DNA from 2 places in the Fusibacter sp. genome. Region 2 is predicted to be linked to the other one. Evidence: predicted binding sites of a transcription regulator. Region 2 holds the regulator's gene; the other holds the start of a gene.
The links. Region 2 encodes Rex, which represses fermentation and respiration genes when NADH is low (regulators of the CRP and FNR family bind a similar motif). Its sites were predicted from a motif close to ATTGTTAANNNNTTAACAAT; they were not measured.
Positions count from the first base shown of each region.

Region 1: a site for Rex is predicted at 2,002-2,021, ahead of AC220I_RS15905 (acyl-CoA dehydrogenase). Genes of this name have one in related genera too.

Region 1 covers NZ_JBVBZF010000188.1:179-6,494, forward strand. Annotated here, with positions in the region: partial or broken gene AC220I_RS15890 (ABC transporter substrate-binding protein) at 1-756, shown strand, start outside; gene AC220I_RS15895 (ABC transporter permease) at 731-1,498, shown strand; gene AC220I_RS15900 (hypothetical protein) at 1,482-1,865, shown strand; gene AC220I_RS15905 (acyl-CoA dehydrogenase) at 2,035-3,174, shown strand; gene AC220I_RS15910 (electron transfer flavoprotein subunit beta/FixA family protein) at 3,197-3,979, shown strand; gene AC220I_RS15915 (electron transfer flavoprotein subunit alpha/FixB family protein) at 3,990-5,009, shown strand; gene AC220I_RS15920 (hypothetical protein) at 5,310-5,540, shown strand; gene AC220I_RS15925 (hypothetical protein) at 5,717-6,178, opposite strand.
Region 2 covers NZ_JBVBZF010000150.1:99-7,628, forward strand. Annotated here, with positions in the region: partial or broken gene AC220I_RS14375 (tRNA (adenosine(37)-N6)-threonylcarbamoyltransferase complex transferase subunit TsaD) at 1-475, shown strand, start outside; gene acpP (acyl carrier protein) at 911-1,141, opposite strand; gene AC220I_RS14385 (ABC-F family ATP-binding cassette domain-containing protein) at 1,307-3,220, opposite strand; gene AC220I_RS14390 (redox-sensing transcriptional repressor Rex) at 3,418-4,041, shown strand; gene AC220I_RS14395 (acetyl-CoA C-acetyltransferase) at 4,177-5,355, shown strand; gene AC220I_RS14400 (winged helix DNA-binding protein) at 5,385-5,843, shown strand; gene AC220I_RS14405 (DUF362 domain-containing protein) at 6,103-6,267, opposite strand; gene gdhA (NADP-specific glutamate dehydrogenase) at 6,718-7,530, shown strand, end outside.

The DNA.
Region 1 (6,316 bases), on a different contig from region 2:
ACTGAAATTATGGGTGAAAAGACGGATTTCGCAATTGTACCGACAAACCTTGCCATTAAGCTCTACAACAAAGGCGTGCCTTACAAGTTTGCAAGTATCAACACTCACGGAAACCTTTATATGATCACATCACTCGATATCAAAAATTGGGATGATTTGAGAGGCAAAGACGTATATATGATTGGTCAAGGCTTAATCCCAGATTTGATCTTTAGATATTTAGCAGAATCGAATGGCCTTGATCCTGATAAAGATATGAATATGGTCTACCTTGCGGGCACAACTGAAGTGGCACCGACCTTCTTAGCTGGAAAATCAGCGGTTACGATTATGCCTGAGCCATTACTCTCAGTGGTGAGTACCAAAGATGTTCCTTACACTGTACTCTTTGATTTTCAAAAGGAGTTTGAAAAGGTAAGTGGCATTGAAGGTGGTTTCCCTCAAGCTGGATTGATGGTTAAAAACACAGTGGCTGAGGCCTATCCAGAAGTGGTAGATGCTTTTATTTCTAAGCTTGAAGAGTCTTGTATTTGGGTAAATGAATATCCAATGGAAGCGGGAGCTTACGCTGAAGAGCTTGAACTTGGAACACCAACGCCAATTATTGTGAAATCAATGGATGGATTAAATATTTGGCATGAAGATGCCTATGATCATAGAGATAGTTTAGAGGTCCTTTTTGATATTTTATTAAAAGCATCTCCAGAGTCGATAGGGGGCAAATTGCCGGATGAAGGATTCTACTACAAAAAATAGAGAACTCTATTTTACAATTGCATCTTCTATTTTCTTGATTGTGATCTGGTGGTTAGGGTCAATGATCATTGGAAAAGCCTATATATTGCCGTCGCCTTGGGAATCTCTAAAGGCGCTTATGACAATAGTGACGGACAGGGCTTTCTTTGTTATTATCATAAAATCCTTATTAAGGGTTCTTGTCTGCGTCAGTTTAAGCGTCCTTGTGGGCTTATTACTTGGCATTGTTGCGGGTCAGTTAAAGTTTGTTGAATATTTATTAAAACCCGTATTACTCATTACCAGAACTCTACCAACCATTGTTATTATTGTTTACGTCATCTTGTGGATGCCAAGTGTCTTTTCACCAATATTTGTTACATTTCTAGTGACCTTTCCCATAGTCTATGCAAATGTACTTCAAGGCTATCATCAGACCGATTATAAGCTCATCGAAATGGCACAGATATATGGCATCGATTATAAAAAAGTGGTGCGTAACATTTATATACCATCTATTTGGCCATATTTGACAAGTAGTATCATTGCAATAACGTCACTGGGATTAAAGGTTGTAATTGCTTCAGAAGTTTTAAGCCAGACGCCTAACTCTATTGGACGAAGTTTTCAAATGGCTAAAATCAATATTCAAACAGAGACGGTTTTTGCATGGGCAATTATTACGATTGTTTTGGCAACCCTTCTGGATTTTATGATGAAGGCACTCTTCAAAAGGGGGGCAACATATGGAAAAACTCTATAAATGGGTAATGATTAGGTCTGTGGAAGCCTATCAGGATGAAAGATACTTTATTGATCAAGAGCTGAGATTAAACCACTATGGCATTCGTACCAGAGTAAAAATAGGTACAAACAATGCCCTTGAACTTTGGGTGCCCGATAAGGATGCTGAAGTTGCTGAAGCTGTAATCACCAAGGAAGTTAAAGAAATTATCGATGAGAGACCTGATTTTTATCATGTTTTTGATGAACAACTTAAGTTTAAGAACAAGAAGTTATATGAAAACAAATATGCTATAAAACTTCATTTTTTATCCGCAAAACGATATTCATGGATAGGTATACTTGTTTTGATTCTGCTTCTGCTCTTTAAATTCATAAAGTTTTGATTGAAAGCATGTAAAATCAACACTTAAAAGATCGTTTACAGAAATGCTCAAAAAAAATTAATATTTTAACAATATATTCCCTGTCATTTTTTTAGTAGTAGTGCTAAAATAATAACAGGGATTTTATTTTGCATTAAAAGTTAAAAAATTAACAATTGGAGGGAGAAAAATGACATTTAACATGACAAATGAAGATCTAATGATGCGCGATTTGTTCAGAAAGTTTACAGAGAACGAAGTTGCACCAATCGCTGCAGAGATCGACGAGAACGAAGAGTTCCCAGTAGAGACTGTTAAAAAAATGGCAGCTCTAGGGATGATGGGTATCCCATTCCCACGTGAATATGGTGGTGCAGGTGGAAACTATTTTCAGTACATCAACCTTGTGGAAGAATTGGGTGTCGCATGTGGCACTACATCAGTTGTTTTATCAGCGCATACTTCATTATGTGCTGCACCGATTTACGAGTTTGGAACAGAGGAACAGAAAGAGAAATACCTCGTGCCACTTGCAAAAGGTGAAAAAATTGGAGCCTTCGGCTTAACAGAACCAAATGCTGGTACAGACGCGTCAGGTCAACAGACTACTGCGATCTTAGAAGGTGACCACTACATTTTAAATGGTAGTAAAATTTTCATAACAAATGCAGGATATGCAGATGTTTACATTGTAATAGCAATGACTGACAAATCTAAAGGTCTCAAAGGGATAACAGCATTCATCGTTGAATCCGGATTTGAAGGCTTTAGCGTTGGTAAAAAAGAGAAAAAAATGGGCATCAGGGGTTCAAGTACTTGTGAGCTTATTTTTGAAGATTGTAAAGTACCGGTTGAAAATATGCTCGGTGGCGTGGGTAAAGGCTTTAAAGTTGCGATGATGACACTTGATGGTGGTCGTATCGGTATCGCAGCTCAAGCACTTGGTATCGCACAAGGTGCATATAACGAGACTGTTAAATATGTAAAAGAAAGAAAACAATTTGGAAGATCAATAGCTCAATTCCAAAACACTCAATTTGAAATCGCGAATATGAAAACTAAGATTGAAGCAGCAAGATTGTTAGTTTATTTGGCTGCGGACAAGAAAAGTAAAAAGTTACCTTATTCTCAAGAAGCAGCTATGGCGAAACTCTTTGCGTCAGAAGTGGCTATGGAGGTAACAACAAAAGCGGTTCAGCTTCACGGTGGCTATGGCTACACAAGAGAATACCCAGTTGAAAGAATGATGAGAGATGCAAAAATCACTGAAATCTACGAGGGTACTAGTGAAGTTCAAAGAATGGTTATTGCTGCGGCAGAGCTTAAGTAATTGAATGTTTGGAGGCGAAAAAATGAAAATTGTTGTATGTATCAAACAAGTTCCTGATACGAACGAAGTTAAATTAGATCCTAAGACGGGTACGCTTATTAGAGATGGCGTTCCAAGTATCATAAATCCTGATGATAAGGCAGGACTTGAGGCAGCACTTAGATTAAAAGATGAGTTTGGTGCTCATGTTACAGTTATTACAATGGGTCCACCTCAAGCTAAAAATGCTTTACAAGAGGCATATGCAATGGGTGCTGACCGAGTTATTTTATTAACAGATAGAGTTTTCGCTGGTGCAGATACTTTAGCAACATCTACAACACTAGCAGCAGCGCTCAAAAACATAGAGTTTGATTTAGTAATCACAGGTCGTCAAGCAATTGATGGCGATACTGCTCAAGTTGGACCACAAATCGCAGAGCATTTAAAATTACCACAGATTTCTTATGTTTCAAATTTTGAACATAAGGGTGATCATGCGGTGGTTAAGAGAAGCTTTGAAGATGGCTTCCAAATGATTAAAGTAAACTATCCATGCTTAATCACAACATTATCTGAAATGAACGATGCACGTTACATGAGTATTAAGGGTATTATTGACGCGCATAGAAGCTTAGAGGTAGAAACCTGGACTTTCGAGAATATTGAAGCAGATCCATCAAAGATGGGTCTTAAAGGTTCGCCTACAAAAGTTAAAAAGTCGTTTACCAAAGGTGTTAAATCAGCTGGTAAAGTGGTTGAAGGAACACCTAAGGAGCTTGCAACTGCAATCGTTGACAAGTTAAAGGAAAAGTTTGTGATTTAGGAGGGATACTATGAATTTAAATGATTACAGAGGTGTTCTCGTATTCGTAGAACAACGCTCTAATGAAATACAAAATGTTTCACTTGAATTGTTGGGTAAGGGTAGAAAGATTGCCGATGAACTCGGGGTTTCATTGGTTGCTGTCTTACCTGGATTCCAAGTGGAAAAGCACGGGAAACTCTTAGTGGAATACGGTGCGGACAAAGTCCTTTTGGTTGATGATAAAGCACTCGAAATTTTCACAACTGAACCTTATACTCAGGCACTTGTCGATGTCATTAAGGCAGAAAAGCCTGAGGTTGTACTCTTTGGTGCAACATCAATTGGTAGAGATTTAGCACCTAGGGTTTCAGCTAGACTTGAAACAGGCCTTACAGCAGATTGTACATCACTCGAAATTGATGAAGATCGTATGCTTTTAATGACAAGACCTGCATTTGGTGGTAATATCATGGCAACTATTGTATCGCCTGATCATAGACCTCAGATGTCAACTGTTAGACCTGGCGTTATGACAAAGCTTGAAAGAGATGCTTCTAGAAAAGGTGACATAGTAAAATATGACATCAAGCTTGAAAAAAATGCTCAATATGTTGAAGTTATATCTTTTGAAAAAGAAACGGAAGCAAAACTTGATATTCAAGAATCTACAGTGCTTATCTCAGGCGGTAGAGGTGTTGGTTCTAAAGAGAACTTCTCACTTCTCTATGATTTAGCAGATGAACTCAGTGGTTTGGTTTCAGCTTCAAGAGCGGCAGTAGATAGCGGCTGGATGGATCACGACCGTCAAGTTGGTCAAACAGGTAAAACAGTAAGACCAAACTTGTATTTGGCTTGTGGTATTTCAGGCGCAATTCAGCACGTTGCAGGTATGGAAGAAGCAGAACTCATCATCGCAATCAATAAGGATAAAGGCGCGCCTATTTTTGATGTGTCAGATCTTGGCATCGTTGGTGATGTTCACAAGGTATTGCCATTCGTTATTGAAGAAATTAAGAAAATCAATGCATCAAAGAAAATTGAAGATTAACTTTTAGCACAAATTACAATTTTAAGAGCGATTAAAGACCATAGTAGTCTTTAGTCGCTTTTTTTGGAATAAAACAAATGTCGACATCAATAAACATGAGTAGAAATGAGTGACGAGGCGTATTTAGTCTCTGATAGTGTCAACGAAAAAGCTTTTAATGTGGAAAGACAGCTACAATATTGTTATTAACGTGAATTTAATGAAAAAAAGCTGGATTTTTTACAAAAAGAGTCGATAATATAGTTATAGAATAAATAATAAAACAGTGTTTGTTGTTAGGATTTTCAAGGGGGCGCTATTATGTCAAATGAAGAGATAAAAGTATTGGAGATAGACACGGAAACGCAACTAGAACTCTGTAATAAGATCATACATGCTGCTGAAATCATATATGACATTTATGGTGAAATTGTAATGTCCAACGTGATTGAAGAAGTCTTGGAATCTGAGCATTCAAAGTACTCTCTTGAAGATGTTCAGAACTACTATATAAAACTAATTAATCATAAAATAATTGACTTGGTCTCATAGAATCCTAAATAAAATGACTTGTGTTATACACGTGTAAAAAGCGCTCAACAATAACTACAAATTAAGCTGATAAATCAGTTTGAGTAATTGTTGAACGCTTTTTTATGATTGTGGGAGTTCTTTTAAAAAAGAATATATTTTTCTAGTTAATGAATGCTCTCACACTAAACATTAAATTATCTTCTGTCTTGAGAGGTCAATGCACCTGAATTGATAATCTTAAAGAGTACAAATATGATCGTTGCAGGAATAATGAGTAAAAAGACAATACCTATGATTAAACCGACTAAACCAAAAGCTAGACCAATCACAGCGCCGATAATGCCTATAATGACACCTATGATGCCAAAGACTACACTTAAAATTGAACCGATAACACCGCCGATACCACCAGCTATGCCACCAACAGCGCCACCAATGCCACCAAAGACGGCACCAAATATACCACCAATAAAACCAAAAATGCCACCTATAATACCGAATAAAATTTTAAATGGCCAAGCAATGATTGCACCAATTGGAATAAAGTAAGCGATTAAACCTGCGATGAGTACATATGGAATCAGTTTTTCCATTTCATAGCCTTTATCATGAAGTAGTTTACCAACAAGAGCCATCGTAATTAACGAAAATAACATTTAGAGCACCTCCTTAGATATCTTATTAATTGTATTTTACCCTTAAGAGATATAAAATCAATTAAGCCATGATTAGAATCCGGTAAGAATTACATCAAAACAATTTCAATATAACTAATTTGAGGTCCTGCGTTGTGA
Region 2 (7,530 bases):
AATTGATAAGATTGCAAGGGAAGGTAACCCTCACGCAATTGATTTTCCGAAAGCCATGCTAGATCAGGAAAACCTTGATTTTAGTTTTAGCGGACTAAAATCTGCAGTATTGAACTATATTAACTCGTGTAAAATGAAGCAAATTGAAATAAATATCCCTGATGTATGTGCCAGCTTTCAGGAGGCTGTTGTTCATATTTTAAGCTTTAAGGCCATGGATGCCATTTCTCAATCTGGTCATAATAAATTGGTACTTGCAGGTGGTGTAGCAGCCAACTCAGCCTTGAAAGAAGCTCTTGAAGTAGCTTGCAAGGCAAAAAATATAGGATTCTATTATCCACCCATGGCACTGTGCACGGATAATGCGGCAATGATTGGCTGTGCTGGATACTATAACTTTAGAGCAGGACATATTGGCAATATGACTGTAAATGCAATTCCGAATTTAAGAATAGGCACTAAAATGGGACTATAGTCCCATTTACTTTTTTGATGAAAATTAATGCCAAAAGGAATAAACTTTGTATTATGTAAACCGATGGTGTGTTCGAAGCAAAAAGTTTTAAAATAAGTACATTTGTGGATAATACTGTGGATACTGTGGAGCAATAGTGATTATAACCCTTTTGGTGAATGGTCTATGTGGATTAAAGTGTGGAAAACTGTGGATAACCTTGCTGATATGTGGATAGTTTTAAATGAGAAGCCTAATTCTCAATCATATTTAAAAAAAACACCGGAAAGTGTGGTAGACATAATCTGTAGAAAGTTAACCTATAAAATTCAAACTATTTAGAAAGTTCATCTTAGAGGCATAAAAAAAGCACTCATTTAAAATCGACCCCGCCATTAGTCCTTATTATAGGATAAATGGTAGAGTGAATTTTAAAGAGTGCTTTAAATTTTGTATTTACTCAAGACCTTCGCCGTTTAAATAATTAATAATATCTGCAATAGAAGTGAACTCTTCAGCAACTTCATCAGGAATTTCAATTTCAAATTCGTCCTCAATTGCCATGATGATTTCAACAGCGTCGATAGAATCGATATCCATGCTGTCAAAAGTAGTATCCATAGTAATTTCACTAGGATCAATAACACTTAATTGTTCAACGATGATTGCTTTTATTTTTTTAAACATAATAACCTCCTAATAATTGCGTGCCAATCTGAATGCCGTAGATGTCTCAGACGTAAGCGCCATTTCCCACATATGGTTACGTCTATACTTAATTTTTATTATAAAGAAAAAATCCTTTTTGTCTATATGAAATTTAGTTATATTTTCCTAGTAAATTTGAATAAATTATAATTTTTCTAATAATTCATCCAATTCTAGGTACTTATGTTCTATTTCAGCCTCAATTTGCTCAATTTCCTTTTGGACGGCCATTGCTTTTTCAGGTACTGAAAATATAGCTTCATCACATAATGCAATTTGTAACTCGTGTAGTTTCTCTTCCAAACCGTGCAGAAGGTCTTCTGTATTTTGTATGGCAATTTTATGGTTTTTTACAAGTTGTTTTTTTTCTTTTTCTTTTCGCTGCATTTCCTTTTGCTTTGTTTTTGTAAGCTCTGGGACTTCAGCAGGACTAGCGGTTGCCGATTCGGATTCTGTATTTTTTTCTATATAATAATCATAATTGCCCCAATAAACTTGAATACCGTCATGAGTGAGCTCAAAAATCTTGGTGCAGATTTTGTTGAGAAAATAACGGTCATGGGAGATGGTCAGAATAGTACCGTCATAATTTAGGAGTGCATCTTCAAGCGTTTCTTTTGCAAGAATGTCTAAATGATTTGTCGGTTCATCCAAAAAGAGGAGATTAGATGAGGAAAGCATGAGCTTTAATAAAGAAACACGGCTTTTCTCGCCACCACTTAATTGATAAATCTTTTTTTCATATTCATCACCTTTAAATAAAAAGGCGCCTAGAAGTCCTCTCACAGCTGTTAAGGAGAGTTCGGGATTCTCATCATGGATCTCTTCCAAAATTGTATGCTCTAAATTGAGATTTCTAAGTTCTTGATCATAATAGCCCGGTTCAATGTTGTGACCCAGCACTATATCGCCTTGATCTTTCTCTATTTCATTTAAGAGAACCTTGAACAAGGTTGTTTTGCCGACACCATTAGGACCGATAAGTCCAATTTTCTCACCTCTATAAATTTCAAAGGTAACATCCTTAAAAACAGATTTTTCATCATAAGACTTTGCAAGATTCTCCACCATTAGGACATCTTTGCCACTTTTGACACCTGCTTTAAGATCAATTTTGAAATGTTCCTTGAACAGCATAGGTTTGTTGACAAATTCAATTTGATCTAAACGCTTTTCTCTTGAGCGCGCACGCTTTGCAAGTTTTTCTGTCCCGCGTTCCTTAAATTTTCGGATGAGGTCTTCTTGCTTTTTAACCTCTTTTTGTTGTTGTTCATAATGACGTAGAGAAGCTTCATAAATTGCATTTTTCTGTTTAATAAATTGCGAATAGTTGCCATTGTACTCAGTGAGTTCTTGTGCTTCAATCTCATATATTTTAGTGGTAACTTGGTCTAAAAAATAACGATCATGTGAAATTAGGATAATAGTGCCGTTGTACTCCTTTAAATAGCCCTCAAGCCAACGGATTGCATCAATGTCAAGATGATTGGTAGGCTCATCAAGAAGCAGAACATCGGGTTGTTTTAAGAGCAGCCTTGCAACCCCAACGCGTGATTTTTGGCCACCACTTAGTTGATTGATAGGTCTTTTATGATCAATCTCATCAAAGCCTAGACCGTTGAGAATACCACGAATTTTACTTGAAATAGCATATCCATTGGCGTGGTCAAACGCATCTTGAAGGCTGGAATACTCATCTAATAATGATTTATAAGTAGATTCATCAGACTCGCTCAGACGAAGCTCCAGTGCTCTCATTTTGGTTTCTATATCAAAGATGTCCTTAAAGACCTCTTCACAATAGTCAAATGCTGAAATATCAAGATCGATGGCGGTATTTTGTTCAAGATAACCAACTGTGGTATCTTTTCCAATAAAGATGTCGCCGCCGTCCTTTGATTCTATTCCCATAAGGATTTTCATCAAAGTTGTTTTGCCTGCACCATTGATGCCGATGAGGCCAATTTTGTCTCCAGTATTGACAGTGAAGGAAATTTCATCTAAAATGCAGTCGATACCATAAAATTTTGTAATGTTCGTGCACGATAATGCGATCATGTTTTTTCCTTTCCTGATTTAGTAACATATGTATTATACATTATTTAAAGAAACATATAAATTCTTTGTTATTTATTTGACATTGTTTTTCTTTAAATGGTATAATTTTCATATCAAATGGAAATGGGATGAGTGGACTGTATTATCTAAAAATTGCAAGATAATAAAAGAAAAAACTCAGTTTAAGGGGTGTAGAAATGAAGGACAGAAATATTTCCTTAGCGGTTATTAGGCGTTTGCCAAAGTATCATCGTTATTTAAAAGAATTATTGGACAACGACATTAAAAGAATTTCCTCCAAGGAGCTGAGTAAAATTATTGGCTTTACAGCTTCTCAGATTAGACAGGATTTAAATAATTTTGGGGGATTTGGTCAACAGGGGTATGGTTATAATGTTGAAGACTTGTACAGTGAAATCGGAAAAATTCTGGGTCTGACAAGAAACTACAATACCGTCATAGTTGGCGCAGGTAATTTAGGACAAGCACTCGCAAATTATTCAAGTTTTGATCGATTGGGCTTTAACCTAAAGGGGATGTTCGACATCAACCCTAAAATTATTGGCCTTACAATTAATGATGTGAAAGTAATGGATATGGACTCGTTTGAAAACTTTGTTAATGAGAACAACGTTGAAATTGTCTATATCTGTACAAACAGAGATGGCGCTCAAGATGTTGCTGATCGAATTCAAAAGACGAGTATAAAAGCAATTTGGAATTTCGCACCAATTGACCTTCGCGTAAAGGATGGCATTATCGTTGAGAATGTCCATCTAATTGATAACCTGCTGACCCTATCTTATTTTTTAAAAGAATAGGGATTAAGGATTGATTAAATAAAAATAATTTGTTAAAAATGTGAAAAAGTAACGGGACAAGGGATGACCTTGTCTCTTTTTTTTGGTAAAATAGCTCTAGGGATTGTCACAGAAAAAATAGGGAGGTTTAAAAACATGAAAGAAGTTGTAATTGTAAGTGCCGTTAGAACGGCGATTGGTTCCTTTGGTGGAACTTTAAAAGACACTCATCCAGCAGATTTGGGTGCAGTGGTGATCAAGGGTGCTCTAGAGAAAATTGGTCTTGAGCCATCAAAAGTAGATGAAGTACTCCTTGGATCAGTTTTACAAGCAGGACATGGTCAAGGTATTGCAAGACAAGCGTGGATTAAGAATGGCTATCCTGTGGAAGTGCCATGTACAACAATCAATATGATTTGTGGCTCGGGCCTTAAGTCTGTATCCATGGCGGTACAGTCAATTCTTGCAGGAGACAATGAAGTTGTGATTGCAGGTGGTACTGAAACAATGAGTATGGCGCCATATGTGCTTAAAACAGCACGTTGGGGACAACGTATGGGCAATGGCGAGACTTGTGACATCATGGTTAATGATGGCTTATGGGATGCCTTTAACAATTACCATATGGGTGTAACTGCTGAAAACATTGCAACTCAATGGGGGCTTACAAGAGAAGCTCAAGATGAGTTTTCATTCAACTCTCAAAGAAAAGCAGCAGCAGCAAGAGCAAATGGCAGATTTAAAGATGAGATTGTACCTGTAATGATTCCACAGAGAAAAGGTGATCCAATTTGCTTCGACCAAGACGAATATATTAAAGAAACGACGGTTGAGAAGTTGGCAGCATTAAGACCAGCCTTTAAAAAAGATGGTGGTACAGTAACGGCAGGTAATGCATCTGGTATCAATGATGGTGCTTCTTGTGTCGTCGTAATGAGTAAAGAAAAAGCGGAAGAGCTAGGCCTTAAACCATTGTGTACTATTGTTTCTCATGCATCTGCAGGTGTTGAACCTTCAATCATGGGTATTGGTCCAGTGCCAGCAACTCAAAAGGCGCTTAAAAAAGCAAACTTAACAGTAGCGGATTTAGATTTAGTTGAAGCAAATGAAGCATTTGCAGCACAATCTTTAGCCGTTGTAAAAGAACTTGGATTAGATACAGAGAAAGTAAACGTTAATGGCGGAGCAATTGCGCTAGGTCATCCAATTGGCGCTTCAGGTAATAGAATTTTTGTGACATTGATTCATGAGATGATCAAACGAGATGCAAAATATGGTTTGGCAACTTTATGTATTGGTGGCGGCATGGGTGAAGCGATTATCGTTAAAAGATAAGAGCAGAAAGTAGAACAATAGGGTGATCAATGGCAAATTACACAAGAGAGATTTCACATATGATGGATCGAATGCTGATCAAGATTATGTCTCAAGACAAAAAGGGTTTTTATCCAAATGACCTAATGCACCGGATGAGTTTACTGGATATTTTGGTCATAAAAATGATTGGTGAATCAAAAGACATGCAGCTCAATGCCTTAATAAGGACGCTTGAACTGGATCGTAATCTAATTGATGTTTCGGTTAGAAACTTAATTGGCCTTAAGCTCATTATGAAGAAAACTGGCGAAAGAGATAAGCGTGAGAAGTATCTTGCACTCACTCAATCCGGTGAGTTAATATATGAAAAACTGTTGAGCGCACAATTGTCTGAGATGGAGTTTGTCTTGAATGATATTACCATCAACGAAGAAAAGACCATATTGAAATTTCTCAGTAAAATTGTCCAATATCATACCGAAAAATTTGATCTTAATCGACCTTAGCAAAAAAAATTAAAAAGACCTGATTTTCACTTATAAGTGATTTCAGGTCTTTTTTAGCTTTTATTATAGATCATTAACTTTCATCCAGCTTGAGCAAGCATTTTTACTTGCGAAAAGCCTTTAGATGCGACAAAACAAGTTTTGGCGATAAATGATATATACAACAAAATTTGAGCCGAAAGCTATGATGAGGAATGTTTAGCCTCAAACAGCATCAGCGAAAATTGTTTTGAGACCATCAAAGATGGCTCAAATGTTGTTATTCAGCTTGAGGTGCGTCAACTGGGCAAACATTTGCACAAGCACCACAATCTATACATTCAGCGCTAATTACATAAATGCTATCACCAGCAGAAATTGCGTTTACTGGACATTCTGGCTCGCAAGCGCCACATGAAATACAAGAATCATTAATTACGTACATGAGAAGTACCTCCTTTTTAATTTTAACTTATTATCAAGTCATGACATCATTATAATACTCAAAAAAACACATAAACAACATTAAAAGCATAAAAAAACATGAAAAACTTACAAGTATAGTGATAATCATTATTAATTAAACGCGAAGCAACTTCCATAAACAGTAAAAAAAAGGGCTTTTTTAAGCAAAAAACACCCTCAAAACGGGCTGTGGGAATTTGTCCCGCAGGGGGATGTTTCGGGTCCCTAAAGTATTCAAAAAAATTTACAACTGTTGCAAAAAATTTATAGTTTTATGCTTTTTTTTAGTTTACACTGTTAGAGGGATATGTTAAAATTTAGTCGTTAGGACGCTTATTAAAATTTTAACAAACTTTAAGGGCAAGAAAATTTTTGGTTGCTGACAACCGTGAGGTAGACCCTCAGAATCATTTTAAAGGAGATGTTTGAAATGAAGTATATTGAAGAGGTATTTGAACAAGTTAAATCAAGAAATGCTAATGAACCAGAATTCTTACAAGCAGTAGAAGAAGTTTTTAAATCTTTAGAGCCTGTGTTAGAAAAACATCCAGAGTATATTGAAGCAAATTTATTAGCTAGATTTGCTGAGCCAGAAAGACAAATCATTTTTAGAGTTCCTTGGGTTGATGACGCTGGTAAACTTCAAGTTAACAGAGGTTTCAGAGTTCAATTTAACGGCGCTATCGGACCTTACAAAGGTGGCTTAAGATTCCACAAATCGGTATATATCGGAATCGTTAAATTCTTAGGTTTCGAGCAAATCTTGAAAAACTCTTTAACTGGCTTACCAATCGGTGGCGGTAAAGGTGGTTCAGACTTCGATCCAACTGGTAAATCTGATGCAGAAGTAATGAGATTTTGCCAAAGCTTCATGACTGAATTATATAGACATATCGGACCAGATGTTGACGTTCCAGCTGGAGACATCGGTGTAGGCGGAAGAGAAATCGGATTCTTATATGGTCAATACAGAAGAATTAGAGGCGCATTCGAGAACGGCGTTTTAACTGGTAAAGGTTTATCTTACGGTGGATCATTAATCAGACCTGAAGCGACTGGTTTCGGTGTAACTTACTTTACAAGAGAAATGTTAAAAGCTAAAGGCGAAACTTTTGAAGGCAAAACTGTTGCATTATCAGGATTTGGTAACGTAACTTGGGGTACTGCTATCAAAGTTACTGAATTAGGTGGTAAAGTTATCACTATTTCAGGTCCAGATGGTTACATCTTAGATGAAGCTGGT